One region of the Ornithinibacillus sp. 4-3 genome, then DNA from elsewhere that is predicted to be linked to it. Evidence: predicted binding sites of a transcription regulator. Region 1 holds the regulator's gene; the other holds the start of a gene.
The links. The regulator LexA, encoded in region 1, represses DNA repair genes until DNA is damaged. The targets are predictions, from matches to a motif close to CGAACATATGTTCG.

Region 1 (16,092 bases):
ATTACTAAACATATTTGAACCCTCCTATTTCAGATAAGAACTTTTGTTCGCCTTTGGTTATTTATATAATAATACGATCATTTGTTCTTGTCAACAGTTTTTGCGAACAAATGTTTGTTTTGTTTTATTATGCGAACAAAAGGATGAAATATAGGGAAAAGTTAAGCAAAAAAACGATGATATTTACCCTTAAAAAAGATAAATATCATCGCCTTGATTATATCTACATTAAAAAATATGTAAGTCTTTACTTTTATAAAAATTGTAATAAACCTTCTAAATTTTTCAATTCATAATCTGGAGCATAGGCAGGATCAAAAATAGTGTCATTAAGCCTATTCGTCCAGACACATGGCAACCCAGCTGATTTTGTTCCCATAACATCGATATATGACCCAGCAACATGGAGAACTTCTTCAGGAGAAATCTCTAATAAATTTAAAGGAAGTTGATAAATCTCCGCACTAGGCTTATAAACTCCTGCCTGATCTGAAGAAAAAATATAATCAAAAGAAAAATTAAATGTTTGATCTAATGTACGTAGCATGTACTCATCCCCATTTGAAAGCATTCCGAGTTTATACCCTTTTTCTCTAAGCCTCATCAATATTTGTTCTGCTTCAGGCCAAAGCTTTAATCGGCTCCATCCGGCTACTAATTGTTCCTTTTCTTGCTCTGTCAGATCAATTTTATATTGATTTAACGTATATTCTAGTGCGCGTGTCGTTAATGTATGATAGCTAACATATCCTTTTTGCAGAGAATTAGTAATCAATAAGTAATTCCATTGTCTATCGCGCCACATTTGAAACATGGTAGGATAGTGAATATTTTCATCCTGTAAAACATTTTGCAATTCCTGAACTACACTACCTTTAAGATCAGTTAAAGCTGAATATACATCAAATGTAATAACTTTAGGATTCATGATAAACCTCCAATTTGAATTTAATCTGAAGCTATTATAGTACTCTATATTTATATTAACTTTCTTATCCTTTAATATATTCTAACATTTTTATTTGTCCTGATTAAACTTTAATAAATATCCGCTAAAGCTTTATAATTAATCGTTACAAGTATTTCATTTTTTGATAAATCTTTACCACACAAGTTATTTTCTATAAGCTTGCTTACATTAAATAAAGAATTACCAAGAAACATTATTGCTGAGCGACTAGATAATACACTACTAAAAGAAACTCAAGATAAAGCTGTTCAACTTTTTGGAAACAATGTTACTGGGGCTATTTTTGGGGCTAAATAGAAACAGCTCAGCCCCACTCCCCTTTGTTATCAGCTTTTCCACTAATTTATTCGAACGAATGTTTGCATTTTGATTTTATGAATGATAAAATTAATACAATCAAACATAAAGAGCGAGGTGAAGCAGACATGTCAAAACTGGCTAAAAGACAACAAATGATACTCGATTACATAAAAGAGCAGGTTGAGATTAAAGGTTATCCACCATCTGTACGTGAAATTGCTAAAGCTGTTGGATTAGCTTCTAGTTCAACTGTTCATGGACATCTATCAAGATTAGAGAGGAAAGGCTATATCCGAAGAGATCCTACCAAACCTCGTGCGATTGAAATTTTGGATTTAGATATGGAAAATTCAGTTCCAAAAGATGAAGCTCGCTATGCTCCCGTTATTGGGAAAGTTACAGCTGGTATTCCTATTACAGCAATTGAAAACATAGAAGAATATATTCCTCTACCACGTTCTGCTGCTAATGAGAACGATAATTTATTTATTTTAATTGTTGAAGGAGAAAGTATGGTTAATGCAGGAATCCTAGATGGAGATCGGGTTATTGTTAAACAGCAAAACACAGCATTAAATGGTGATATTGTAGTAGCGATGACAGAGGATGATGAAGCAACTGTCAAAACTTTTTATAAAGAATCTGATCATATCCGTTTACAGCCTGAGAACGATTATATGGAGCCACTGCTTTTACAAAATGTATCGATTCTAGGTAAAGTCATTGGATTATATCGTCATTTTGGATAAGAAAATATAGCCTTAAACCATAAAAAGCGAGCTTCGTTGATTTTAATATGGATCAACGAAGCTTGCTTTTTTTATTTACTAATTATTAAGTTACCTTGTTGGATATAACCTTTTTCTATTAATTTATTTACACAACCTATTATCGCGAGTTTGACATGCGCATATGTTAATCCTCCTTGTACAAACACAAGATAAGGAGGTTTAATTGGGCCATCAGCACTTAACTCAATACTCGCCCCTTGAATGAAGGTTCCAGCTGCCATAATTACTTCATTATCATATCCTGGCATCTTACTTGGATAGGGGGCAACAAATGAATTAATAGGTGAGTTTTCTTGAATCGCCTGACAAAAAGCAATCATCTGTTCTGGATCATTAAAAGTAATCGACTGAATTAAATCCGTACGTTTTGCTTGATAATGAGGTGTTGTCGTATATCCCAGTAATTCCATAAGTCTTGCAGTAAAAATCGAGCCTTTGATAGATTCCCCAACAACATGCGGTGCTAAGAAGAATCCTTGATACATTTCCTGGAGCATATTTAAAGTTGCTCCTGCTTCTTTTCCTAAACCTGGAGCTGTTAAACGATTAGCTGCTTGTTCTACAATATGTTCTTTCCCAACGATATAACCACCAGAACGAACCAAGCCTCCACCGGGATTTTTAATTAAAGAACCAGCAATAACGTCAGCTCCTACATGTAATGGTTCACATTCTTCTACAAATTCTCCATAACAATTGTCAACAAAGACAATGATGTTTTCATTTATTCCTTTTATGAAATTAACCATTTCTGCAATTTCATCAATCGTAAATGAAGGCCGATCACTATATCCTTTTGACCGTTGAATCCCAATAACCTTTGTTTTACTAGTAATAGCTTTTTCCACTTCTTGAAAGTCTACATTTCCACTTTCCAGTAAGGGAATCTCATTATATTCTATATGGTAATCCTTTAAAGAACCTGATTGATTTCCACGTTTTCCGATTACTTCTTCTAACGTGTCATATGGTGCGCCTGTAATATACAATAGCTCATCACCTGGACGCAATAAGCTAAATAAGGTTGTTGAGATCGCATGTGTTCCAGAGATAATTTGCGGACGCACAAGTGCATCTTCTCCCCCAAATACTTCTGCATACAGTTTTTCTAGACCTTCACGACCTAGATCATCATAGCCATAACCATCTGTAGAGTTAAAATGATAATCGCCAATACGATTATTTTTAAATGCTTCTAAGACTCGTTTTTGATTTATCTCTACCATTTTATTTACTTGTTCATGTAGTGCCACGCACTCTGCTTCAACTTGTTGTATGATTCGTTCCATCATTTATGATATTGTTCTCCTTTATAAAGCCTTGTAGTGGATGCTCTCCTGATATATAACCATGGACAACATATTCATTTGTTTCTTCATCAAATTGATTATATTTCACAATCGATTCATTTAATAGACGGTGTAATCTCTTTGTTTCATTCATTGGTAAACGTAAAGCATATGACTCCCAGTTTTCACAAATTGTTTCTTCTGTTTTTATAATTAAACGCTCTAACTCAGCTTCATCATATGCGCTAATAACAATACTTGGTTGATGTAATGGAATAAAATCCGATGTTATTTTATCCTTTTTATTATAGACCGTCAACATGGGAATTTGATGTGCTTCTAAATCCTCCAAAATTTTTAACACTGTTGCTTGATGCTGCTCTTGATCAGGATGTGAGCTATCTACAACATGCAAGATTAAATCTGCTTCAGTAACTTCTTCTAAAGTCGAACGAAAAGAAGCGATTAATGAAGTAGGTAAATCTTGAATAAATCCTACCGTATCCGTAACTAATGTTTGAAAGCCTGAAGGCAATGGGAGCTGTCTCGTTAACGGATCAAGCGTAGCAAAAAGCTGATCTTCTTCTAATGAATCACTATTTGTAATCCGATTAAAGATGGTTGATTTACCGGCATTGGTATAACCGACAATAGCGATTTGAAATACGCCCTTTTCCCTGCGATGCTTTCGATATTGTTCACGCTGTTTTACCACTAAAGTAAGTCGACGTTTAATTTCATCAATACGTCTACGAATATGTCGTTGATCTGTCTCAAGTTTTGTTTCCCCAGGACCACGTGTACCAATTCCCGCTCCAAGACGAGATAGTTCAATTCCAATACCTCGTAATCTCGGCAATGTATATTCTAATTGTGCCAATTCGACCTGTAGCTTACCTTCTTTTGTCTTTGCACGCATAGCAAATATATCTAGGATCAATTGACTCCGATCAATGACACGTACTCCAAATAAATCTCCTAAATTTCGTAACTGCCCAGGAGATAACTCATCATTAGAAATAACAAGATCGATTTCTAAACTATCCACTCTTTCTCTTATTTCATTCACTTTTCCTGAACCTAAGTAAGTAGCTGGATGAATCTGCTGACGATTTTGTGTAATTACTTCGATCACTTCACCACCAGCTGTTGCACTTAATGATTTTAACTCGTCAACGGAGGATAAAAATCGTTCTTCTTTTTCGAATGGTCTTTTTACTGCCATGATAAGAATTTTTTCTTTTTCATTCATATAATTTTTTTCCGTCCTTTACATATAGATTACTTTTATTCTACATTAATTTAGAAAATATGATAGCAATAGGTAATGCTTTGGGGAAATTCTATAAAAAAGAAAAATCTTCTTTTGATAAAAAAATGAGGTCTTCTGCAGTTAAAGGTTGTTTTTTCATTAAACGAACCGCCTGCTTACGAATCGCATGTTCTATTGTGTTTCGTACATAACGAGCATTAGCAAAATGGCGGGTTGATGTGCTTGTTTTTTCATGAAAATGCTTTTGCAAATGCCATTCCGCTTCCTTCGTTAAAGAAAACTCTCTTGCCATAACCATCTTTTTAGCTACCTCAAGTAATTCTTTACCTGAGAAATCAGGAAAATCAATAATAAATGGGAATCTTGACTGTAGTCCAGGATTTAAATTCAAAAAATTTTCCATTTCATTCGGATAGCCTGCTAAAATAAGTACAAAATCAGTATAATTATTCTCCATATGTGTTACGAGTGTATCGATTGCTTCTTTTCCAAAATCCTTCTCTCCACCTCTTGAAAGAGAATAAGCTTCATCAATAAATAAGATCCCACCTTGTGCCTTCTGAATCAATGCCCTTGTTTTTTGTGCAGTTTGCCCAATGTATTCTCCAACAAGGTCAGCACGCTCTACTTCTATAAATTGTCCTTTAGACAAAAAATTCCATTCATAATAAATTTTTGCAAGCTTACGAGCAACGGTTGTTTTTCCTGTACCAGGATTACCTGTAAATAGCATATGCAAAACTTGTTTGCTGCTTAGTAAACCAAAATTTTCTCGTTGCTGATTAATCCATAACATCGCGCAAATTTCCTTTAATGTGCCCTTTATTTCATTCATATTAATTAAATCTGCAAATGCTTTATCGATTTGTTCTAATAAAGGATGACTTACTTCATTCTCCCGTTGATATAAAACATTTTTCTCTTCTTGGAGAACAATATTAATTTTGGATGTTTTTGCTTCCATAGCCTTCACTTTCACAAGATCACCCCTGTGTAAGCTAGTATATGAATTCATATCAGAATTGTGACATTCGCCCAGTTTTTTTCATAAAAAATCGTTTTGTAAGGATTACTTACTTCCTCACAAAACGATTTTTATTATTCTTCTTCAAAAGATATATTCTTCTGTGGTGCATATGTTGAAATCGCATGCTTGTATATAAGTTGCTGCTTCCCTTCTGATTCCAGTAAGACCGTATAATTATCAAAGGCTTTTATTATTCCCCTTAATTGAAATCCATTGGTTAAGAACACTGTTACAGCCCCGTGTGTCTTTCTAAGTTGATTCAAATAGAAGTCTTGAATGTTTACTGATTGTGCCATAGCGATTCCTCCTTATTTCTATCTAATAAATAACATTCTATATTTTTTTAAGGATTCCTTCTATATCTTTTAATATTTTTTTGTAATTTTCTATTTTCTCATCTGGATTCATTGAATACCAAGTAATATCCATTTTGTTTTTAAACCAAGTATATTGACGTTTAGCATATCTACGGGAATTTCTTTTGAGTAGTTCGATTGCTTCTTCTAATTCTTGAAATCCTTCGAAATAAGGAATGAATTCCTTGTAACCAATGGCTTTCATAGATTGACAATCCTTTAATCCAAGCTCATAAAGTCTTTTTACTTCAGCTAACAATCCTGCCTCCATCATCAGATCTACACGGTGATTAATTTGTTCATATAATAATTTTCTCTCCATTTCTAAACCAATAAAAATAATATGGTATGGAGATTCTTTCGTCTGTGTTGCTTCTATCTCAGACATCTTCTTCCCAGTTGTTTCGTAAATTTCCAATGCTCGAATAACACGACGATGGTTATTTGGATGTATTTTCTCTGCTTGAGCAGGATCTACTTCCTGTAAATACTCATACAATGGAGAAATACCATGCTTCTCTAGCTGTTCCTCTAATCTTTTAGTAATTGATTCATCACGTTGTTTATCAGAGAAATGATAATTATATAACGCTCCTTGAATATAGAGTCCACTACCCCCAACAATAATTGGCAATTTTCCTCTTTCTGAAATCTCATGAATATATTTTTGAACATCTTCTTTAAAATCAGCTACAGAGTATGCTTCATTCGGTTCTATTTGATCAATCAGATAATGAGGTATCCCTTGCATTTCTACTGGGGTTACCTTTGCAGTTCCAATATCCATCGTTTTATATACTTGCATGGAATCACCGCTAATAATTTCACCGTTAAATTGTTTAGCAACTTCAATACTTAAATTTGTCTTTCCAACCGCAGTTGGGCCAACAATCACTATCACAGTCTTTTTCAATATTCTACTCCTATTACGATTTAATAACTACATCACACGTTTAAACATTTTTTCTAAATCATATGAAGAAAAATGAATAATAATCGGCCTGCCATGTGGACATGTAAATGGGTCAACTGTATTTCGTAAGTCTTCAAGCAAGCGAAACATATCTTTATCATTTAAATAGTGATTTGCTTTAATCGAACGTTTACATGACATTAAAATTGCAGCCTCTTCACGTAATTTTTCGATGTTAATTTTTTCATTTTGAATGATTTGTTCTACCATTTCTTGAATAATTTCTATTTCAAATCCTTTTGGAAACCATGTAGGATGAGAGCGAATAATATACGTTTGATGACCAAACGATTCGAAAAATAAACCTACTTTTTCAAATTCTTCTTTAAATTTTTCAATAAAAATAGCTTCTGTCTTCGAAAATTCAAAGGTAAGTGGAATAAGCAGCTCCTGAGATTCATTAATGGTTTTACCTAATTTCTCTTTAAAAAATTCATATTTAATTCTTTCTTGTGCAGCATGCTGATCAATTAAATATAATCCTTGTTCATTTTGAGCAATAATATAAGTTCCTTGAACTTGTCCAACAGGATACATAACTGGAACACGCTGTTGTGGCTCTACTTCTATTTGCGGTGAATTTTCTTGAACAGGTAACGGAGTTTCTTTTGGTTCTTTTTGCTCTATATGAATTTCTTGTTCTATTTGATTTGGTAATTCTTCAGTAATACTTTTATGCTCAAAAACTGGAGTTTCGTGGATTTGCATTGTTTCATTTACTTTGTATGGTTCCGGAACTACATGTTTTTGCCATTGATTGAAATCAAGCTCATGTTGAACTGATTTTCTTTCTTCTGTCGTTGGTTTAGGCTTTATTTCTGGTATTAATGTTTGTTTACGAAAGTTATCACGTATCATTACTTCAATGGCCTCTATTAGCTCTTTTTCTTTACTAAAACGTACTTCTAGCTTTGTTGGATGTACATTCACATCAACTAAGATTGGATCCATTTGTATAGCTAAGACAGCAACTGGATAGCGATTAATTGGAAGTAATGTGTGATAAGCACGTGTAATCGCATGATTTAATGCATGACTACGGATATACCTACCATTAATGATAATAGAAATATATGAACGACTAGCTCTTGTTAATTCTGGTTTAGAAACAAAACCTTGTATCTGGAAATCTAATGTTCGCTTTTCTACAGCTAGCATTTGCTTTGCTACATTCATTCCATAAATATTCGCAATCACTTGTCGTCCATCACCAGATCCTGTCGTTTGGAATAATCGCTTCCCGTTATGTGTTACTTCAATTCGTATAGATGGATTTGCAAGAGCAATTCGGTTCAGGACATCCGTAATATGCCCTAATTCAGTATGGAGTGTTTTCATGTACTTTAACCGTGCAGGTGTATTAAAAAATAATTGCTGCACAGTAATTTCCGTACCTTGTCTGGCATCACTACGATCTCGATGCGTAATTTCGCCACCTTCTAATTGTAGTAGCGTTCCTGCTTCTTCGCCTAATGATGTTTTAATAGTTAGATTGCTAACTGAAGCAATACTCGCTAATGCTTCACCACGAAAGCCTAAAGTACCAATATGAAATAAATCTGTTTCATACTTTATTTTGCTCGTTGCATGCCTTAAAAAGGCACGTTCACAATCCTCTGGAGACATCCCCTCCCCATTATCCGTGATCTTAATTTCTTCAAGACCTGCTTCTACTAAATCAATTTTAATCCATGTGCTTTTTGCATCAATGCTGTTCTCCATTAACTCTTTTACAACTGAGGCGGGTCTTTCAACAACCTCTCCTGCAGCAATTTTATTAGCAAGTGACGCTGGGAGCTGAATAATTTTCAATGCTTCCACCCTCTCTCTATTGCTCTTGTATTTGTTTCTGCAAGCGATATAATGCATTCATTGCATCTAATGGAGTCATTTCAAACAAAGGAATCTCCTTTAGTTCTTCCATAACCTTTTTATGAGCAGAAGAAACTATTTCTTTTGAGACAGATTTTGTCGCTTGCTTGTTTTCTACAAAGAAAGATAGCTGTCCTACTTCCATTTCTTCTGATGTTTCTTTAACCGTATTTACTTTCTCTTTATCCTCAAGCTGTTCTAAAATTGCTGTTGCTCTAGAAATTAATCCTGCTGGTAAATTGGCTAATCTAGCAACATGTATCCCATAGCTTTCATCTGCTGCTCCATCTTTAATTTGATGGAGGAATACTACTTTTCCATCATGCTCCTCTGCCCGAACATGAATATTTTTCAATCGGTCTAACTCATCCTCCATGGATGTCAATTCATGATAATGGGTAGAGAATAATGTTTTTGCATGAACATGATGATGAATATATTCGACGATGGCTTGGGCAAGTGCCATTCCATCATATGTGCTTGTCCCTCTACCAATTTCATCTAATAAAATAAGGCTATTCTCAGTTGCGTGTTGCAGAGCATGATTAGCTTCCAGCATTTCTACCATAAAAGTGCTCTGGCCTGCAACTAAATCATCCGCTGCCCCGATTCTTGTAAATATTTGATCGAATATTAATAGATCAGCATGTTCACAAGGAACAAAGCATCCAATTTGTCCCATAATCACTGTTAGAGCAAGTTGACGCATATATGTACTCTTCCCAGACATATTTGGTCCTGTAATCAATAAAATCGTTCGTTCATCATTTAAGGAAACATCATTAGGTACATAAGATCCGTTTTTCATCACTTGTTCTACTACCGGATGTCTTCCTTGGGTAATTTTTAATTCCTTCTCAACAAAATTTGGTCGTGTATAATTATTCGCTTCACTAACTGTCGCAAAAGACTGTAAAACATCAATCGTACTAATCACTTCTGCTAAAAATTGAATCTCTGGAATATGATCTTTGATTTTCTCACGAATCTCTGTAAATAATTCATACTCTAATTCAACACTTTTTTCTTCGGCTTCCAAAATAAGTAATTCTTTTTCCTTTAATTCAGGAGTAATAAAGCGCTCCGCATTTGTCAATGTTTGCTTACGTTCATATCTGTCTTCTGGAATAAGATATAGATTAGCTTTCGTCACTTCAATAAAATAACCGAATACTCGATTGTATTTAATTTTAAGTGATTTAATATTTGTTGCTTCTTTCTCCGCAATCTCTAACTCTGTAATCCACTTCTTGCCATTTTTAGCAGCTTCACGGTATTTATCTAATGTTTCATTACAACCTTCTTTAATAATCGAACCTTCTTTTACTGAAATAGGTGGTTCATCAATAATGCTTGTCTCCAGTAACTCCACAATTTCTTTTGGATAGAAAAGGCGCTCCATTAAATTCTTAATTTCTTGATTATCATTTAATAGCTCAAGCACGGAAAGAATTTCTGGGATATTTTGTAAAGATTGCTTCAATTGAATAAGATCACGAGCGTTCGCATTCCCAAAAGCAATTCTTCCCGCTAGACGTTCTAAATCATATACAGATTTTAATGTCTCTCTTAAGCTATCTCTTTCCATAAAGTTATCATATAAACTTGATACAATTGCTAGTCTTTCTTCGATACGTTTTTTATTTAATAAAGGACGTTCTAACCATTTTTTTAATAAACGAGTTCCCATTGCGGTTATCGTGCGATCTAACACCCACAATAAGCTGCCATGTTTTCCTTTTTTCATAATTGTTTCTGTAAGCTCTAGATTACGTTTGGAGTACATATCTAGTTTTAAGTAATTATCTAATTTAATTACTTTTGCTGGTTGTAAGTGATCAAGAGATCGCTTTTGTGTATGTTGAATATAGTTTAATAGACGGCTAAATGCCTTCATCAGACGTTCATCATTCAACAGATGATCACAAAGATTACGAAACTCTGCATTAAAATTAACCTCATCTTGGTAGGATAACGTTACATGCAGTCTCTCACGAAGCTGTTCTTGGAATTCATTTGGAAGCTCTGATGAAATAACAATTTCTTTTACCGATTGATTATATAACTCATGAAAGACTGCATCCCAGCCTTCTTCAATTAATGCAATACTATTCTCACCAGTTGATAAATCATTATAGACAATCGCATAAGAACCATCATTGAAATGTGTAAGGCTTGCAATATAATTGCTTTCACTTTCCTTCAACATTCCATGATCCATCACCGTTCCTGGTGTAATGATTTGGACAACCTCACGTTTTACTACGCCTACAGCTTTTTTAGGATCCTCCACTTGTTCACAAATAGCCACTTTATAGCCTTTATCAATCAATATTTTGATATAATTTTGTGCAGCATGATAAGGTACCCCACACATTGGAATTGGTTCATTTTGCCCTGGATCTCTTTTTGTCAATGTAATTTCCAATTCTCTTGCAGCTAGTACCGCATCATCAAAAAACATCTCGTAAAAATCGCCGAGACGAAAAAACAAGAAAGAATCTCTATGTTCAGCTTTAATTCGTAAATATTGTTCCATCATTGGTGTGTGCTTTGCCATGATTTGTCCTCCAAATACACAAAATTAGTTAGATTAATTATAACATATCACTAGACCAATTACGTCAGACATAATTACATCTAAATTTTCTAGCGTTTAAGCATTTTTTTCAAATAACAAAAAAAGAGAGGTTGTTAGTTATCTGCAAATGCATGATTAAACTTCACCTCTCCCTTATTCAGCATTTCTTTTTACATGTTTTTTCTTTGTATTGATTCTAAATTTATTAGTTGTTAAGAGTTTATGCTCTTTTCTTCCGTAAAAAATCAGGGCTGACATCACGCAATTCCTCATCTGTGACTTTTTCATCCCAGTCGTCACTGTCTTTATCTTCATATGCTTTTTGATCAACACGGACAAATACTTTTGTTTCGCCAATAACTTTAACAACAAATTCTCTTTCTACTTCTACAACCATTCGATTGCCTTTTTCTTCAATTACACATTCCAAACAATTTGGCTGCTGGACAACACGGACAATAATTTCAAAATCATCACTAATACAATGATCATCACGAATAGTTAAAGGAATCTCATCACAATAATTTACACGTTCTGTTACAACCTCTGTTTTCGTGTTATCACTGTATGAATACCAAATATTGATGTCATAGCTTCCATTAATCTCTACTTTATGACGTCCTTTTTGGACTGCTTGATACTCATGATTGATAATCCAGCAACCTAGAATACTTGATGGGCGATGAAGCGGTTCTATTTTGTGCTTATCTTTTACAAACTTTTTCCCTTTTCCACAAACCGCTTTCGTAATGATTTCACGATAATCTTTATCTAAATAAGACATTTACACGCAACCTCCTCTTTTCTCCATTTCATTTTATGCAAGGCATTTACCTAAAGTGCATAGAGCTTTCTTACATTTCATAATTAAAAATAGAAGAAGTTTAGAAATTCATGATATATTTTATTAATTTTGTCTCTCCAAGCATAAAAACAGAAAAGTAATTAGTCTTTTATATAGATATGTTCCTATCATGCAAATGTCCCTGTAGGAAGTCAGTTTTCATTATACTTTCATACCCATCAAAAAAAGTGATTCTATCCATTGCGATCAGCAATGAACAGAACCACTTTTTATTTATAATTAATATAGCCTGGTAAACCAGGATCTCTTTGATAAGTGCCTCGATTTATCCATTTATTTTCTGATGCTTTATCTACTTGCCATACATCATAATTAGAGTACTTTCTATCGCCAGCATCATCTAACACTATCCATCCCGTAGCTCCTGCATAGTTTTCTGAAAGAGAAATAAGGTTTTCCTTTAGCTCAATCGGATCACCTGGTATATCCATTTTTTGAGAAACAGACATTAGCAATCCAATGATGTCATATGCAAATACAGCTGTTGGTATAACTTCCACTTCAGCCTGATCGGCAATCTTTTGTGCAATGGCTTGATAAATATCCGTTTCTGGTGCACTAAAAGATAAACCTGTAAATGCTACTTCCTTTGCAAAATCAAAAGCTTCCTTATCTGCCATTAACGGTTCATTACGTGTTAAAGTTTCAGTACCATACCACTGAACAGCGGTTAGATGTTTCGATGCTTTAAATATTTCAGTTGCTTCATCAAATGCAATCAGCATAACACCCGTCTTTGTATCATTTAGTGTCGTGGCATCCTCAATTTGCTTAGCTATTACTTCAAAATCAGTTTTATCTGGTTGATATTGAATTGGTTCGGCTATATTGCCTGTAGGAGATAGCATTTTATAATTTTCCACAAATAATTGTAGTAATTCATTTCCATAGATATCATTACGGTATACTGGTATCACATATTCTATCTCTTCATCAGTCAATAATGTCGCAAGTGCATTAGCTTGATGATGGTCATTTGGTACAATGCGAAAGATCCCGTCATTAGCTTCACTTAGTGATGGGGCTGTACTACTGTAGCTAAGAACTACAACATCCTCTGTATCTGCCCATGGTTTTAAAGCTTCTATTTCCTGACTAGCTCCTGCAATAAAGATAGAAATTCCTTCTTTATAAAGTTGTTTGGCTTGTTTTAGTCCTTCATCTGGATCACTTTGGCTATCCTTTACTACTAAACGAAATTGAAATTCAAAACCAGCTATTGTTAAGAATTCATTCGTATCTGCTACTGAGATATTCAATGCCTGGTTTATCATTTCAGCTTTTGATGACAACTCTCCAGTTAATGGTAAAATTACACCAATTTCAATGATTTTTGCCTCAGTATTCGCCAGAGTTGGCTCATCTTCTTTCTGACTTACCCAATAGATAGCTATTCCTATAAGAATAAGAGCAGGCCATAGCCATAATTGTACTGCCTTCTTTTTCATCCTCTACTCTCCTTATAAAAATACTTTATCTCATATTGCCAATAATGGAGCTTCTTGATTCTTGCATTTTTTTGATAAAATTAGTCATTAGATCAAATGCTTCATTTCGTTTATTAGATAAAGATTGTAACCTAAGCATGTCCATTTGTTGAGTATTATGTAAAACATCCATAGCCCTGTTTAATGATTCTTCTAATGCTTTATCGTTTGCTTCTTGAGCCAAACGAATTTGTTCATGTAATCTTGCAACTTCGTCATTTCTAGCTTGTACGGCTTGTAGCTGTTCCTTTAATTGCGTATCTAAAAGTTGTGTCCTTTGTGTTTGAACATGCATTAAAGCTGTTTCTAGATCCATTGAGCTAAGGTCAAGTCCATTTAAATTTGATCCCATTGCCGCAATTTGAACTTGCTGTGTTTGCTTTTGTGCTACTTGCGCTTCTATCTGCGCTACAGCTTTTTCATCTTCTTTTTCTTGAGCATTGACCAATTCTTCCGCTAACTCAGTTATTTCTTCTTCAACGTTTTCTATTGCTTCCAATGATTGCTCTAATTCTTCTTGATACTGCTCTTGCGCCTCTTCCTCAGCAATAACAGATGAATCTAATTCCAGATTATCTCCAGTAATTTCAGTATACTCTTGCTGTACTGTCTCGATTGCTTCTATTATCTCTGCATTCGAGTCATTATTTGCTTCTACAATATTTATAAAACTAGATGTCGCCAATCCTCCAGCGATTACAGACAATAATGTAGCATGTTTCCATTTTTTCATCATCGATAGCTCCTTTTAATCAACTCTAAATAGCTAAAATAGCCCACTTCTTTTTGATCATATATTATTTCTTGGATTATGTATATTGAGGAATGTTAATAGTTTAAAATAAATTTTTCTCCACAAAAAAATCCGATAATACATTAATCGTATCGTCGGATTTCAGTAAACTATTTAAATTTTAGATTTGTTTTCCTGTTTTACCAGACATCAAATCTCCGCCTGTTGCTTCAATAACAGAATTCGTAATCTCACGTGCAATGGTACCTGTTACAAGCTGTAATACATCATTTACTACAATTTGATTTTCTTTAAATTCTTGAACAACTGGAATAGCATCAATTTCGTTTTGCAAGCGTTCAATTTCTTCCTCTACTTTTTTCAATGCTTCCATTTTTTCATATGCTTGTAAGTTAACTGCTTGTTTCTGTAAAGTTTTCAATGCTTTAATCATTTTTTGTAAATTTTCATGATTATTTACTTGTGCTTCTAATTGCTTGAAACGTTCAATTTCTTCTGTATGTGCAAGCATAGCAGCTAATTGCTTTGCTTCTTCTAATACTTCTTTTCTTGTGTATTTTGCCATGTTAGTTCACCTCAACTTGATTTTCAACCATTTCTCCGTTTAAAGACCATGTTTTTGCGTCTGTAATTTTTACATCAACAATTTGGCCGATTACTGATTTTGGCCCACGGAAATTAACAACTTTATTCTTTTCCGTATAACCAGCAAGAACATCTGGATCCTTCTTACTCTCTCCCTCAACGAGGACTTTAACAACTTTTCCTTGATATTCTTGCATCGAATCTGCTGCTTGATGATTTACTAATTCATTTAAACGATATAGTCGACGTTTTTTCTCATCCATTGATACATCATCTTTACGGGCCGCTGCAGGAGTACCTTCACGCGGAGAATAAATAAATGTATAAGCTGATTCAAAACCAACTTCTTCTACTAATGTCATTGTCTCTTCGAATTGTTCTTCTGTTTCATTCGGGAAACCAACAATAATATCAGTCGTTAATGTTACATTAGGAATTGCTTGTTTTATTTTTCTAACTAATTCTAAATATTCTTCTCTTGTATATTTACGATTCATTCTGCGTAATACTTCACTACTTCCAGATTGAACAGGTAAATGTATATGATCAAGTAGATTTCCACCTTGTGCCAATACTTCAATTAAGTGGTCATCGAAATCACGTGGATGTGATGTTGTAAAACGAACACGTGGAATATCGATCTTATGCATATCATCCATTAAATTAGCGAAGGTATAATCAATGTCCTCAAAATCTTTTCCATATGCATTTACATTCTGCCCAAGTAATGTCACTTCTTGATACCCTTCTGCCGCTAAACGACGTACTTCTTGAATAATATCCTCTGGGCGACGGCTTCTCTCTTTACCACGAGTCATTGGAACGATGCAGTATGTACAAAATTTATCACAGCCATACATAATATTTACCCATGCTTTAATTTTTCCATGACGTACTTTTGGAAGGTTTTCAATGATATCTCCTTCCTTCGACCATACTTCTACCACTTTTGCCTTACTATAAAATGCT
Region 2 (16,092 bases), 120 kb from region 1:
GACTCTTGGATTTAGAGACTTTATTTTAACTTGCAAAAAGCTAGTTTCACCAGAAAAGACAGAGCTTTGCTGGGTGGAGGAATCTGTTTTAGAGGAAAATCAAATTGAGCCTTGGATAGAACTACCCTTTTGGCTTCCCGATTCCTTAAATATGAATGGTATGATGTGTGCGAACAGTGACAAAGCCATCGAGGCAGGATTAAGTTTTCGTCCAATGAAAGAAACAATAATGGATACGCTTGAATGGAGCTTACATGAAAGACATGGCGAATGGCAAGCTGGACTGGAAAAAGAGAAGGAAGTTCGTGTGCTAGAAATAGTGAGAAATAGCACTGTTTGAGGTATTAATCAAAATATTAAATTGCCTTCATGTCACATATAGGAGATGATTCTTGTATTAACAGGGTCGTCTCCCTTTTTATGTGATCTGTTTTAAATTTTCCACATATGAGTCTATGAAGTTCTTCCTGATTTCTCAAAATCCGCATCAGTAATTAAACTTATAAAGTGGCATTACATATGCTTATTTATTGATCTACTTTATTAAGAAATCATTGGTTATAATGCTTGAGTCAATAAGATAGAAGAATAGGTATAAAAAAAACAATATAAATAAAAACGCACTTATCCTACATGATATGTTTATTCATACATAACATCGCTGAATATATTATTTAGTGTGAAAAGGAGATGGTTTTAGTGAGTCGAAGAAAATATAATTTTGAAGACTTCTTTGGAGATGAAGAAAATTATCATAAAAAATTTGACAAAGATGGTTGTCACTGTAATACGGGAGGAGAGAATGCATCCACTTGTCAAAAACTTGCAAATATTATCGGTGGGGAGGTTATTCAATCAACTCCTGTTTGTGTAGTGATGCGCCTGCGAGATATTCAAGTGACTATTCTAGGGCGTCGTACTCGTTCACCACTGGCTCTTCCATTTATGTTATCCTTTGAAAATAATGGCCTTAATTTAGGTGAGACTGTAGTTCTTCAAAGAGAGGTTAATCCAATGATCCATGCATTACAAAAAAGGGGGATTATCGTAACAGCATTTCATAACCATTGGCTGTTTGAAGAACCACGATTGATGTATTTGCATTGGGAGGATATCGACATGAATCCATTTGAGTTTGCAGAAGCAAGTATTTCAGCCGCAAAAGAAGCAAGGCTTTTCTAAAAATTAGACATCCTAATAACATTAGTAGCACAAAATCGGCCTCTGGTTTTGTGCTACTATTATTTTAGTTAGAATCAATATGCAGCTCGTGTATAACACACTTTTTTGAATCAATTTGGTATTTGGGGGCTATAGGGACCATTGGGGTTATGTCAAGATTTTTCTAAGTAATTAGCTAAGAAAATAAAATCAACTTCCCTTGGATACATGAATAATCTCCTGTACATTTACAAACGAGTTTAATCAAAATCTTCTTCTTCAATTTTTATTATGTTCCCTGTATTTGCGTTTACCTCTACTTCATAAATTCTATTTTCTGCTGTTAAAATAAAGACTTCATAGACAAAAACCCCATGCTCCAAATCCATATCAACATGAAGAATTTGCCCAGGGATTCGCTGAAGAGCAATTTCTTGCGCTTGTTGCGCCGTTAACCTTTGTCTATACATAATAAACATTCTCCTTCTTTAAAGTTGCAATCTCTTATTTATATGTAATAGACAAAGTATGAGTGATCATTTAACCTATTTTTCCTTTGTGAATATTTAATACCTGAGCATATTTAATTCGACTTTTACGCTTGGTTGTATAAAATTTAACAACCTACTCGTACTCAACACTATGTCTTCTTCAAGTTTAAGTGGTTAATTAATCATTTCTTCAACTTGTCAAAAAGATCTTCCCTGTATTTTGTCTAGGAGAATCAGACATATGGACAGCTTCATTTACATCTAACAAGTTGTATTGAGATCCATTCCTCATCAATGCTAATTTTTTCTCAGTAATGAAAGTTATAAGCCTTTCAAAGGTTTCATGCCAAGTATGTATAGATATTTGTTGGTTCCAATGTCGTAAATGGAATAATTTAAAATTTACTTCTGTCTTTTGTGATATTGCCTTCCAATCTACAGGAATTCCTGATAATAGACCAATAGTTAAAAAGTCACCCTTAGGTCGAACACAACATGCTAATTCTGCTCCCTCTGGACCTCCGATTGAATCAATTGCGGAAGTCGCACGAAATCTATTCGTTAATTCCATAACGGAATCATATAGCGGTTCTTGAGATGTATTAATAACAGCAAAAGCGCCTAACTGAAGTAGCTCACTTGTATAATGATTATTTCTTGTTACTCCTATCATTCGAAAACCAATAATCCTAGATAGTTGAGCGAAGATTCGACTGATAGATGATCCGCCTGCATTGACAAGTAAAGTATCACCAGGTTTTAGCTTTAGGATTTCTGTACAAACGACCCATGCAGTTATCGGATTTATATACAATTGGGATGCCTCATAATCATTAATAGAATTAGGAATTGTAATTGCTAAATCAGCAGAAGCTCTAACAAATTCCTGCCAAGTTCCTTCGCCCCTTAATGGTAAAACACGCCTTCCTATTAATTGCCTAGAAACACCTTCCCCCACATCCTCAATAACTCCAACTCCTTCATAGCCTGGAATGATTGGCAAAGAGATTCTATGAGAATATGCTCCTCTAATTGGAATTAAGTCAGAAGGATTAATTGGGCGAACCTTCATGCGGGCAAGAACTTCTCCTCTTAATAGAGGATGAATGTTTTTATTTTCCACTTTTAAAACGTTTGTAGGTTCGCCAAATTCGTAAAACTTAACACATTTCGCTTTCAAGTATAATTCTCCTTAAAAATAAATTAAATTAATTTTATCATTCTAGGAAGATATTGTCTGTTGGATAGTAAGCAAAGCTATTTTTTCACTCTATATGGTGTAACTAAGTTCCAGAGAAGTAAATCCCAATGACATTGATTAGACAAGCATGAACAGTTTTCTATATTTAGTAACTATCTCATTTTTAGAATTATTTTTCCTTTAGCTCTTCCTGACTCTGCATATTCCATCGCCTTTTGAGCATCTTCAAAAGAATAAATTTTATCAATAACAGGTTTAATTTTACCAGTCTCTATATAGTTTCCGATAATACGCAATTGTTCGCCACTCGGCTTCATAAATAAAAACGTATATTGAACATTATGCTTTTTTTCAAGTTTCGTAAGTTTACTACTTGCTACTGAAAACAATAAGGTTTTAAAAAATCCGGAACCATATTCTTTAGCAAATCGAGCGTTTGGCAATCCTGAAACGGAAACAATTTTTCCTTCGTTTTTTATAATTCTAAATGATTTTTCGAGTGTACTGCCTCCAAGTGTATCGAATACCGCATCATAATTTTCCAGGATATCTTCAAATTTCTCTGTTTTGTAATTAATGATTTTATCTGCACCAAGAGATTTTACTAAATCCGAACCGGCTTTACTGGCAGTTGTAGCAACAGTCGCACCCATTAATTTCGCCAGTTGGATTGCAAAAGTACCAACTCCACCAGCTCCTGCTTGAATCAAAATCTTTTGTCTCTTTTGTAATTGCACTATATCATGTAAGGCTTGATAAGAAGTTAATCCAACCAATGGGATGGATGCTGCTTCCTCAAAGCTCAAGTTTTTAGGCTTTAAGGCGATATCATCTTCATGAATGGAGATATATTCCGCAAAAGTACCGATATTACTCTTACGTGGACGTGCATATATTTCATCACCAACTTTAAAACGTGTCACTTTTGAGCCGATCTTTACTATGACACCAGAAAAGTCATTACCAAGGATAAGAGGCATTTTATATCTAAGTAGTAATTTCACTTTCCCATCACGTATTTTGAAATCAATAGGATTAATACTAGCTGCATGAATTTCTGCAAGTACCTCATGTTCATCTATTTCAGGTGTGGGTATTTCTACTAGGCGCATTGGAACTTTTCCATATCTATCAATAATCATTGCTTTCATTGTCCATACCTCCAGCTCATGTCTATTTGTATTTCAACACGTTTAGTAAAAATTCTGCATGTATTTATCAATATCTAGCACAAGTGTTTTTAATAAACTTAACTTTGTACGTACGTCAATATAATAAAAGTTTTTTGTACCTTCTTTACGCATGGAAATAACACCAGCATCTCGTAAAATCCGAAGATGATGTGACACTGCAGGTCGCGAAAGATGTGTTTGTTCAGTAATTTCACCTACACGCAATCCTGTTTGACAATCTGTTCCCATTAAAACTAATAAAATTGATTGACGTGTTTCATCTCCAATTGCCAGTAGGACTTTTTGACAATTAATAAAGTCTTCCTTGATAGTATTTAGCTGGTCAAGTTTATTCATTCAATTAAATACCTCCTGTAATTAGTTTAATAGTTTAAGTTGATGAACCAAATAACTAAATAAAACGATATACGATTACGATTTCCTATGCAATATTGGGAAAGAAAATCGAGACGAATAAATTTTAGGGTTTCATTGATTCAATAAAGGTATTTAAATGAAGAAAAGTTCGCAGTCATTCAAATTCTAATTAAAGAATTATGAATCCTAGTCCGGACTTTTCTGTTTATAAACATTCTATTTTGTATTTAGAGTTGAGCGACTTAATACAATAAAATTGCCATGTTCTTAATCATCTGGCCCAATTACCAGTGTAATTCAAAGATAACTATTTTTTTTCCTTAATAAATAATGTTAACAGGAAAAACAGTAGAAAACTCAGAAGTAATGCTACTCCCCCACCGATATAAATGAATAAAGTGACACCTTCAGGTAGATTAAATGGTTTAACCATATATAACCACATTCCTACTGTTAAGCCGATAGATCCTATTATCGCACTCCAAACATGCAGCTTTGTCAAAACGGTTTCTGTTGTTTGAAAAATCTTATAGAAAACTGCCCATCCAAAAAGAGTTAACCAACCGACAACAAGAATATGTGCATGAACCGCTCTAAATGCATATGAACCTGAACCAGCCATATGTGCGCCTAATATTGCTCCAATCAACCCAAAAATCCCTGCAAATCGTAATAAGTTTTTACTATTTTTATTCATACTGACTTCTCTCCTATTTGTTCATCATATTTTTATAAATTAATCATCTATAATGTACTTCCTGAATATGAACGGAGTGTGAACAGACGTTTATAAAAATTAAGTTGAAAACAAATAGAGCAATTTGCCTGATTTTATATATAAATAATACTAATTTACAGGTAGTTCAATAGCAAAGGTAGTTCCTTTATTTTCTATACTATCCACATGAATTAATCCACCATGCAGTTTAACAATGGCAGCAACAATTGATAATCCTAATCCAGTCCCCTCAACTGAATGTGTCCGTGAGGTATCTACTCGATAAAAACGATCAAAGATTCTTTCTTTCACGTTATCACTTAATCCTATTCCTGTATCTTCAAAGGTTATCAATACGGATTTTTCTTTCTCTTCAATTGATATTTCAATATTTCCATTCACTTTGTTGTATTTGATGGCATTGGTTAACAAGTTATCCCAAACCGTATGAAGTAAAGACTTATCTCCATTGATTTCTACATCTGGTAATGTAAACTCAAGCGTAATATCTTTTTCAGCCATTTGCCACTGATAGTTGCGTATTAGTTCCTTCATTTGTTTTCCAACATTAAATGACTCTTTTTTCAAAATATCCTCATCACTATCTAGTGAAGCAAGTAGTAGTAATTGTTTCGTTAATGTAGAGAGCCTTTGAATTTCTCCGTTGATGATAGAAATATAAGTGCTTCTTTCTTCTTGACTTATTGAGTCATTTTCCAATAGATTTGTATACCCTTTTATATTAGATAAAGGTGACTGTATATCATGGGAAATATTCGAGGTGAACTCTTTCCTCATATCATCCATTTGCTCCAGTTTTTTAACCATTTGTGAAAAACTATGTGAAAGCTCTCCTAGCTCATCATGGCGACTAATATCAAGATGAACATTAAAATTGCCATTAGCAAGTGATTTGGTAGCTGTTGTAAGTTTTAAGATTGGATTAATTAAATATTTAGTACTAAAAATAACCATAATGATACTTAAAATAATCGTTAATGCTAGTAACCAGCCAAATAAAATATGCATCTCATTAAAAAGAAGCTTAATATCTGGTCTTAGAAAAAGAGCATACTTTTCCTCATTATGTGTTAACGGTACACCAATCGTATTCTTTAATTCATTTGCAAAAAAACCTGTAACAAATGTTTCCTGTGGAAAATCTAGAATACCATGAAAAATTTCTCCGTTTAATACTTGTTCTTTAGTAGAATTAGCTAGATTATATTCCCTAAAAGGTGCACCAAAATAGGATTCCTTTCCAGAATTATCAACCAAGAAAATTTGGTAGCCAATAGAAGAGATATTTTCCAAGTACTCATTAAGATTTATCTCCGGATGATTGTCGGTAAATTCAGCAATATCTAATGCAATCTTTGTGTTTTTATGATCATTATAAGGTTTTAACTTTTGCTGATAATACGCATTGGAAATTAAAAAAGCAAAAATTCCACTAATAATCATAATGCCAATGGTTATCACAACAAATTTCACATAAAGTGATCTCATCTGCGATTTGCCTCCAGTGAATATCCAATTCCACGTACTGTCTTAATTTGAAAATCATTCGTCAATTTAGAAAATCGTTCCCTTAATCTTTTCACATGAACATCTACTGTTCGTTCATCCCCTTCGTAATCCAAACCCCAAATATGCTCTATTAGTTGATCGCGAGAAAATACTTGCATTGAATTTAAAGCCAAAAAATACAATAGTTCAAATTCTTTTAAAGGTAAAAGAATCGTTCTATCCCTAATCTGAACCTCATAATTTCTTTTATTTATAGTTGTACTACCTAAGCGAATAATAGATTCATCTAATTGTTTATCACATCGTCGCAATAAAGCTTCTATTCTAAAGTTTAATTCTTTTGGTTCAAATGGCTTGACCAGGTAATCATCTGTCCCTGATCTAAATCCTTCTTCTTTATCCTCAATATGACTTTTAGCTGTTAAAAGAATTACTGGAATATCATATTTCTTTCGAATTTCCTTTGTTAATGCATAACCATCCATATAAGGCATCATCACATCCACTACTGCTAAATCACATGATTCTCTATTAAGAACTCCCAATGCTTCAATACCATCTTTTGCTTGAAATATTTTATACCCAGATTCGGATAAGTGAATACTTACTAGCTTTAAAATATTAATATCATCATCTACAATTAGAATAGTTGTCATTTTGTATTCTCCTATTTTAATCAAAATATTAGTTTTTTGTTCATCTATTCGATTAAAAGTATATCTAATAAATAATAGCAAATTAACAGCCACTTAAAAACGTTTAGGCTGTTAATTAAGCTTTCCCCTATATTATGTAGAACTTTAATCTCTACTTTGTAAAACGATTCCATCACTCATTTTAATAACTTGGTCAGCATATGAGAGCATTTCTTCATCATGAGTAACCATTAATGTAGTAATATTCAAGTTTTTAGTTAACTCTCGAATCAATGCTATAACATCTTTAGATTTTTTCGAATCTAGACTTGCAGTTGGTTCATCCGCGAAAATTATTTTAGGTTTATGAATGATTGCACGAGCGACTGCAACTCGTTGCCTCTCTCCACCCGACAAGGAAGATGGATAAGCATTTTCACGATGGTCCATTTCAACTAATTTTAGGATTCTATCAACTTCCCTTTTTTGTTCATTTTTCTTTAATTTTGTTTCAGAAACATCTAGCATGAGCACTAATTGTTCTTTAACTGTGAGAAAAGGAACAAGATGAGCAAATTGAAAGATAAAGCCAAATTTACTTGATCTTATTTTACGTACCTGTTCAGCATTCATAGCAGTCATATTGTTACCATCAAATATAACTTTCCCATTTGAAGCAGGTTGTAGGCCTGCCGCTATTGTAAGGAGCGTACTTTTACCAGAGCCTGATGCACCTACTAATGCGGTTACCTCCCCTTCCCTAAGGGAAAGATTTATTCCTTTTAATATTTCTTCTTCTATTTCACCATTAGTAAATGTTTTTCTTACTTCATCAAGTGTGATAATTGTCATATTAAACCTCTCCTTGTTGTATTGCTTGTAATGGTTCAATTTTTTTGATTTGTAAACCTGAGAGTGTAGCTCCAATAAAGCCAATAATTAGAAAGACGATAGATAATTGTACTGTTGTTGCAAAGGTTAAATGAAAGGGCATTCCTTCAGGTGCAACCATATTGAAAATTTGGCTTAGTGTAATCGACATAATCAGTGCAATGATTGTAATAAAAAGCATTTGTGTCCACATCATTTTAAATAATCTACTTGTTTTTACACCAATTGCTTTTAAAATACCGTATAAACCAATTTTTTGAACGTTCATCATATAGAAAAAGATAGCAAACAGCATTCCACTAATTACAACTAAAAACCAAACAATCATATTTAAAGACATTTGTTCTGCATTGTAACTTGGGATCGTATTAAGAAAATCTTTATTTGAAAATGATTGTAATCCAGTTAATTTTTGTGAAGCATCTCCCCTTGGTATAAAAAGTAATTGCATTTCCATAACTCGATAAATTTCTTGATAATTTTCCATGTTTATATAAGCGACAGGGGTATGACTATATTTCTTTTGATCAACAAATCCCTTTACGATAAACTCGCCACTAAATTGATTATTCGTTAATGTATCCCCAATTTTTATACCTTTATCCTTCAATGAACTATCTAATATAACTTCTCCTGGTTTAACATTTTCAAATAACCCTGAATCGGTAGAAGTAACAAACGCAACACTTTGTTGTTTATCATCCTTGTCATTTAGAAAACCCATTTGAATAGAAAATGCCACAGCATCTTTTTGTTCATTTAATATCTCTTCTTGTAAATCATTATTTATTTTTGATAGGTTATAAGTTTCATCTGCATCCTCATTCATGTAAAATTGCCCTTTTGGTAAATCTTTAATGAGAGCAGCATTGTCCTGCGATAATCCATTTGCCAAACCAGATATGATAAATGTTAATAAACTAACAAGAAAAACGATTGAACCTAGAATCAAAAATCTTACTTTATTTTTCTTTATTTCTTTCCATGCAATATTCATCTCTAATTTCCTCCAATCTCTGTTAACATCTATAGCTTATCTATCGAATGTGAACAGAAGATGAACAGCAAATTACATTTAGTAGCACTTATATGGAGGACCGAGATATATACAGAAATTCGTGGTAATTGTATCGAAAATAAGGATGTTTATAAATCAATTGCAATACTAAAAAAAGAGCAATTGCTCTCTTTTTAGTTCCTAACCATTTTTATTACTTTACGCATCTGTTGCTTAATTCCAGTCTCAAAGTAATCAGTAAATGGACATCCTATCTCTCTTACTCGATCTGCTACATTAGTGATTGTAAACGCTGTTGGATCTAAACCTTGATGAATTTCATGCCAATATAGAGGAGTGGAAACTGTTCCCTCTTTTGTCGCCCTAGGTGAATAAGGAGCAATTAATGTTTTATCTTTACCATGCTGTAGATAATCAATGTATAATCTTTCTTTACGATTCTTTTTCAGACGTTCCGTAGTGAAATCGTTCGGGTATGCCTGTTCCAAAGTTTTTGCAACTGCCTCCGTAAAAACGCCTGTCTCTTCATATGTCATACTCCCACTACGAATAGGAATATGCACTTGCAGACCTTTGTTTCCCGACGTTTTTACATAAGATACAAGTTTTAGGTCGTCTAATATCTGTTTTATCAATCGCGCTGCTTTTACTGCCAGTGTAAAATGTTCTCTATCGGGCGGGTCAAGGTCAAATGCAATTTCTAATGGTGTAGTCTGCCCTAACTGTTGAAACGGTACATGATACTCTATAGAACCATGATTTGCCAACCAAACTAAGCTTTCTAGCTGATTACATACGATAAAATCAGCATCATTAGATAATAAATAGTCTGGTGCATAATCAGGAAGATTTTTCTGAAAAAATGATTCTTTATTAATCCCATCTGGGTAACGGATAATTGTTAAAGCACGTTGTTTTAAGAATGGCAACATCCAGGGTGATATTTCCCGGATATAGACTAGAAGATCTTTTTTAGTATAAACATCTGACCATAAGTATTTATCGGTATTGGACACATCTATTGGCATTTGAGCCATATCTAGTTGTAATTTATCCAGTGTACATTCTGTATAAGGAATATTTGGATTAATGCTTTTAAAATTAGGTTCTCTCAACTCCCCACCATGTAAATCTAATGTATTGATTGTACTAGTTATTGCTGGGGGTAAGTGATAAGTACCGTTAGAAAAATTACCTTGCTCTTTAAAGAGATTTTGAACAGTTTCCACTGATTTTTTTGATAACCCATGCTTGCATATGCCAATCTTTATTAAATTTTCGTCATCTAATACGTTAACAGTAAAATATCCATTGCTAGGATTATACTCTGTTAATATCCCCTGAATCACTCTCCAATTTTTAATCTTATACCAGTCATGATGGTTCTTTCCCTTTTGATAAGCGCTATCTTTTCGCTTTGCAATGATGCCTTCACTCTTAGATGTAGAAACAACCTTCTGGATTTCTTGAATGGATGTAAAGGTTTCTACATATTTTAAAATCGGATTATCAGGAATTGACTGCAGGAGTTGATGAAGAATTACTTTACGAAACGATAAATTTTGTTGATGCAATCTCTTTCCGCTTTTTTCTGTAATATCAAATGCCATAAAAGTAGCTGGTCTTTGTTTTGCCCGTTTTTCTATTCTCTCAACGCTTTTCATTCTTCCACGAGCCTGTATAAGACCAAAATTAGCTTGGTAGCGATGATTCAAGATGACAAGTTCTCCATCTAATTCAAGAGGAATTTTGTGTTTAAAGTAACTATAATTATCCAAGCAGCCTTTAATAATCTCTGGAAACTTACTGGAGATATCTTGATTATTTTTGCTTATTAAAATAATGTTCTTATCATCTAACCATTTTAATCTACAAAAAAATCCATCATATTTTACTTCATATATCCATTCGTCACCTTCTGGAATATCTGTTCTTTCTATTGGCTTCATCCAATCCACATGTATCACCTCTACTTAATAGGATGTCTCATTTTTTGTATAAAAAACTAACTAAATAGCAAAATAAGTTAAAAAAGGAGATAGAAAATGCATACAATGTGGAAAGGAACAATCAGTTTTGGTCTAGTTAATATTCCTGTTAAGATGCACGCTGCAACTGAGAATAAGGATATTAAATTGCGACAGCTGCATAAGAAATGTAAGACACCTATTAAATATGAAAAAACTTGCCCTAACTGTGAGGAAGAAGTTAAAAATGAGGATATTGTTAAGGCGTATGAATATGCTGCAAATAAATTTATCATCTTAGATGATGAGGAACTGGAAGCTCTCAAAAAGGAACAGGAAGATAAAGCTGTAGAAATCATTGATTTTGTACAACTGCAAGAAATTGATCCTATTTATTTTGAGAAAAGCTACTATTTATCCCCAAACGAAGGGGGTTCAAAAGCATATGCGCTATTGCGAGAGGCTTTAACCGATACTGGAAAAATCGGGATTGCGAAGATGATGATTCGCTCCAAAGAACAACTTGCAGTAATTCGAGTATATAAAGATGCCATAGTAGTGGAAACAATTCATTACCCAGATGAAGTACGTAACGTTAAAGATGTGCCAAATGTGCCTAATAAAGAAAGTGTCATGAAAAAAGAATTAGACACTGCGAAGATGCTTATAGATCAGTTGACCACAGAGTTTGAACCAGAAAAATACAAAGATGATTATCGTACAGCACTTATGGAATTAATCGAAGCGAAGAAAAATAATGAAGAAATTGAAATTGGTGGAGAATCTAAAGCTAAACCAGATAATGTAATTAATTTAATGGATGCGCTCCAAGAATCGCTTAATCGTGCAAAAAAAGATAATCCTAAGTCAAAACCGAAAAAACAACCAGTAAAGAAAAAGACAGCTACAAAAACAACTGCGAAGAAAAAAATTACTTCATAATATATAAAGCCCTTCACCTGATCAAAGTGAGGGGCTTATTCATATTAATGCATCTTATCATACCATTCAAAAGAATCCATACATTCCACATTTCTTATTTGATCTAGTGTGCAACTAACTGTGCGTCCATCTCTGAGCAGTAAATATATTTGATTATCATCATAGCCTAGCACTTTGCACTCAATATCTTTGTAATAATTGCCATTTTTTATGATATTTGCTTGAATCAAAATTGGGTAATCATCTGCATTAGCATGGAATAACGCTTTTGAAATCTCTATTTCCGTCATTTTATTCTTAGGAGCTACAGTTAGCATTTGTCTGTCTACTTCTTCTTTTTTTAGCGCTTCTGAATGGTCGCTCAGCATCATACCAAACCATTTAACAATACCCCTATCTTCATATCCAAATTGTTCTGGTGTAACTTTAATAACATTCCATCGTTTTGGTATGGAAAATTGTCTCATTGATCTTCCTCCTTATCCGCTCTATGGCCGCCGACTAATTTAGCACGAAACTTAGCCATTCCAGCGTCCGTTAGACTAGAAGCATGTAGTAATGATGTATAGCCGTATTTGGCACGTATATGGCTTATTGTATCGTCTAAATTATCACTAATAATAGTATCCTCAATGGAATCAAATAAACTCAATTGTAATAATCGTTTAGGCTGTAGCTTTCCAAATGTAACATTAATCACTCGTACAGGAAAATACTCATAATATTTATTAAAAATTAACAGCATGTATCCTTTTAATTGTCTGGAGTTATCTGTAGGATCAATTTTTATTTGGTGGTTAAATCCGCTTTGATTAATATTTTTTGAATATCCAATGTATAGCTTCACTACACCAGTGACTAGCTTGTGCTTTCTTAATCTAGTAACATTTTCATCAGTCATTTCGCGAATAACAATCTCAATGTCATGTTTATTGGTATAGTCTCTATTTAATATCTGATTTCTGCTGAAAGACGTACTTTTAGGAATATAGACATCAGATAACATAGTCCTATCTATACCATGAGCGTGAAAGTAAAGTTGCTGTCCCAATACCCCAAATCTTTGTTTTAACTTATTCACATCGTATTGTGCTAGTTGAAATATATTATGGATGCCTATTCGTCTTAATTTTTGTTCTGTTTTGCTGCCAATTCCCCAAAAATCACTTAAAGATTCTATTTTCCACACGGTATTGGGGACGTTCTCGTATCTCCACGTACCAATAAATCTGTTTTGATCATCATGTTTTGCCTGATGATCAAGTGCAAGTTTGGCTAACAGAGGATTATCACCTATGCCTATCGTTAAAACGAGTCGTAATTCGTTCCATACATCGTCTTGAATACGTTGCGCAATATCGTCTGTCGATCCAAATAATGCGTGAGATTTTGATACATCAAGAAACGACTCATCAATTGAATAAACCAACACATCTTCATCTGCAACATATCGTTTAAAAATACGTAAGATAGCTAAATTTTTTTCTAAATATAATGCCATGCGCGGTTCTACAATTTCTATATTGGCATTACGAGGAATTTCATAGACTCTAGTTCCTGTCTTAATTCCATATTCTTTTTTAACAAGTGGAGACGAGGCTAACACTAAGCCACCCTGATTATTTGGTTTGGAAACAACAGCGATTCTTGCTTCTAAAGGATGTTGATTACGTTCAGATGCTTCGACGGAGGCAAAAAAACTTTTAGCATCAATACACATGATATCTCGACTTGGCTCTTTTGTGTAATCCATCATCACTATATCTTCACTAAACCTTTCCATTCATATCGCTCCTATAAATACGAATATATGCTTCCATCTAATGTTATTATAGGAACATTTGTTCTTAATTAGAAGTGGTAAAATATGTATGTAATGTTTTCACCAACAAAATAAGGAGTAAATAAAAAAATCCCCTCACAATGTGAAGGGATGGATAATCTTATTTCTCTCTACATCTACATTCAAATTCAGGTCGACAACGATGGCTACAGCTACATCCACAATGATGATGATGGTTGCATCTATCTACTTCCCAGCATTCACAAATAAATATTCTACGTTTTCTTCTACGTCTACTCCTATATAACGCCCTGATAGAATCTTCGCAACACATAATTAATCTCTCCTTAATAGTATTAAGACCAGTAGCCTTATTTTAATATATGGAGATTTTTAAAAGTTGATTGGACAAACCATCTGATTAAAACTGCTTATTTATATCTGGAAAACCGTCAACAGTGAACTTGTTACCATACGCCATGCTTATAAGCTAAATTATTTTATGCATGTAGCTACTGCTGTATCTTTTTTCCGGTTCAGGTGATCCATCACTACAAAAAGTGCTTGTTTATCTCATGTTGTTATCCTGTCATCATTGCTTTATGTATATCTGATCCAACAGCATAAAAAATACGCCCTTGAAAGAGCGTTTTTTGATAATATTTCTTTTTATTGGTCAGGTTCTACATGGACATGAACATCATATATATCAAATTCTTTCATCATAACTTCGTTAACTTGTGTGGCTATGTCATGCGCTTCTTTAATATCTAAAATTGAATTAACTAATATTACTACATCTAATATCTCGTTATTTCCATAGTTCCTTCCTTTAATTTCCTTGACTCCTTTTACCCCGTTCACTTCTAAAATTTCATTCTTATAAAGTTGAATTTTATCTTCATCGAATCCATCAGATAATTCATAAGAAGCCCCCGTAAAAATGTCCCAACCAGTTTTACATATTAACAACCCTACGATAAGGGCAGTTACAGTATCTAGCCATGGCATATTTAATTGTGAGCTGAATATACCTATCGCCACACCAATACTAACCCAGGCATCCGAAAGATTATCTTTTGCTGCTGCCATAACAGCCTTACTATTAATTCTATTCGCCAATTTTTTATTATACAAATAAACAAAATACATGGATATAGCAGAGAAAATCCCTACGTAAGCAGTTAAAATATCTGGAGCTTCTTCTCGTGCTTGAAACATGGAGACGGTCGCGTCGATTAACACTTGTAGCCCTACAGCAATCATAATAAATGCTGCAATCAATGCTGCTATAGACTCACTTTTCCAATGACCATACTTATGGTTTTTATCTGGCGGTTTTTGAGATATTTTAAGCCCTACAAGTATAGCAATAGATGCTATGATATCAGTTGTATTATTTAAGCCATCTGCCCTTAAGGAAGTAGAATTACCAATATACCCCACAGTCAATTTTATTATGGAAAGAATCACGTATGCAATAATGCTAATAATTGCGGCACGTTCTCCTAATTTTAAGTTTTTATATTTTTGGTTTTCCACCTATAGACCTCCCACTAGTTTCATCTAAAATATGATACAGCATCAAACACGGGTGGGTCTATAGAAACCTTGTTTCACTATTATAGATATCTAGCTGATACAAAAATATGTTGCATCAGATTAAAAAATACGCCCTGATAAACACAAAAGAAAAAACATCTCATGATTGAGACGTTTAAATAAAAAATGTTAACTATAGGCTATTAATAAACATACGATATATCGTGTTTGTAAATCTTTTTATTTTTTATCGTTTCTATATCGTCGTTAGATCATTTAATTTTTCATTAGCATATGCTACTTACCTTAAGCATCCTCTTTTGACATCAATTAATTGGCATCTGTGTTTTTTCCAATTGATTCATATACCTCTATAGCTTCATTCTTACTATGTTCTATTTCTTGTTTTTTTCTACTTACATATGTATTTTCTTGTTTAATGGCTTTTTTGAATTTGTGTTTGTATATAAAATAACGTGGAGATGGGAAAATAATTTTTTTAGGTAACTGTTCAAATCTTTCTAAGTGTTTATTATTTCTATCCGATCCAGGTGATACAACATATATGTTATTCATCGCATCTTGATAGTATACTTCTAATCTTGTTCCATCGGAATATGAATCAAATCCATCTAGGTCAGTTTTCTTTAACTCTAGCTTAAT

Region 2: a site for LexA is predicted at 14,151-14,164, ahead of AB4Y30_RS08205 (Y-family DNA polymerase). Genes of this name have one in related genera too.

What each region holds. Positions count from the first base shown of each region.
Region 1 is NZ_CP162599.1:1,583,426-1,599,517, reverse strand. Features, by position in the region: gene AB4Y30_RS07710 (haloacid dehalogenase type II) at 254-928, opposite strand; gene lexA (transcriptional repressor LexA) at 1,396-2,019, shown strand; gene AB4Y30_RS07700 (aminotransferase class I/II-fold pyridoxal phosphate-dependent enzyme) at 2,091-3,353, opposite strand; gene hflX (GTPase HflX) at 3,325-4,602, opposite strand; gene AB4Y30_RS07690 (AAA family ATPase) at 4,694-5,602, opposite strand; gene hfq (RNA chaperone Hfq) at 5,722-5,946, opposite strand; gene miaA (tRNA (adenosine(37)-N6)-dimethylallyltransferase MiaA) at 5,984-6,919, opposite strand; gene mutL (DNA mismatch repair endonuclease MutL) at 6,947-8,791, opposite strand; gene mutS (DNA mismatch repair protein MutS) at 8,808-11,411, opposite strand; gene cotE (outer spore coat protein CotE) at 11,653-12,216, opposite strand; gene AB4Y30_RS07660 (ABC transporter substrate-binding protein) at 12,507-13,745, opposite strand; gene AB4Y30_RS07655 (hypothetical protein) at 13,771-14,517, opposite strand; gene AB4Y30_RS07650 (RicAFT regulatory complex protein RicA family protein) at 14,699-15,103, opposite strand; gene miaB (tRNA (N6-isopentenyl adenosine(37)-C2)-methylthiotransferase MiaB) at 15,105-16,092, opposite strand, start outside.
Region 2 is NZ_CP162599.1:1,703,644-1,719,735, reverse strand. Features, by position in the region: gene AB4Y30_RS08275 (NAD-dependent epimerase/dehydratase family protein) at 1-340, shown strand, start outside; gene AB4Y30_RS08270 (DUF1259 domain-containing protein) at 700-1,182, shown strand; gene AB4Y30_RS08265 (PepSY domain-containing protein) at 1,422-1,631, opposite strand; gene AB4Y30_RS08260 (zinc-dependent alcohol dehydrogenase family protein) at 1,843-2,832, opposite strand; gene AB4Y30_RS08255 (NADP-dependent oxidoreductase) at 3,006-4,004, opposite strand; gene AB4Y30_RS08250 (ArsR/SmtB family transcription factor) at 4,047-4,382, opposite strand; gene AB4Y30_RS08245 (hypothetical protein) at 4,711-5,100, opposite strand; gene AB4Y30_RS08240 (sensor histidine kinase) at 5,251-6,630, opposite strand; gene AB4Y30_RS08235 (response regulator transcription factor) at 6,627-7,307, opposite strand; gene AB4Y30_RS08230 (ABC transporter ATP-binding protein) at 7,452-8,138, opposite strand; gene AB4Y30_RS08225 (ABC transporter permease) at 8,140-9,174, opposite strand; gene AB4Y30_RS08220 (DNA ligase D) at 9,369-11,144, opposite strand; gene AB4Y30_RS08215 (Ku protein) at 11,241-12,104, shown strand; gene AB4Y30_RS08210 (hypothetical protein) at 12,149-12,571, opposite strand; gene AB4Y30_RS08205 (Y-family DNA polymerase) at 12,568-13,887, opposite strand; gene AB4Y30_RS08200 (cation diffusion facilitator family transporter) at 14,557-15,429, opposite strand; gene AB4Y30_RS08195 (hypothetical protein) at 15,760-16,092, opposite strand, start outside.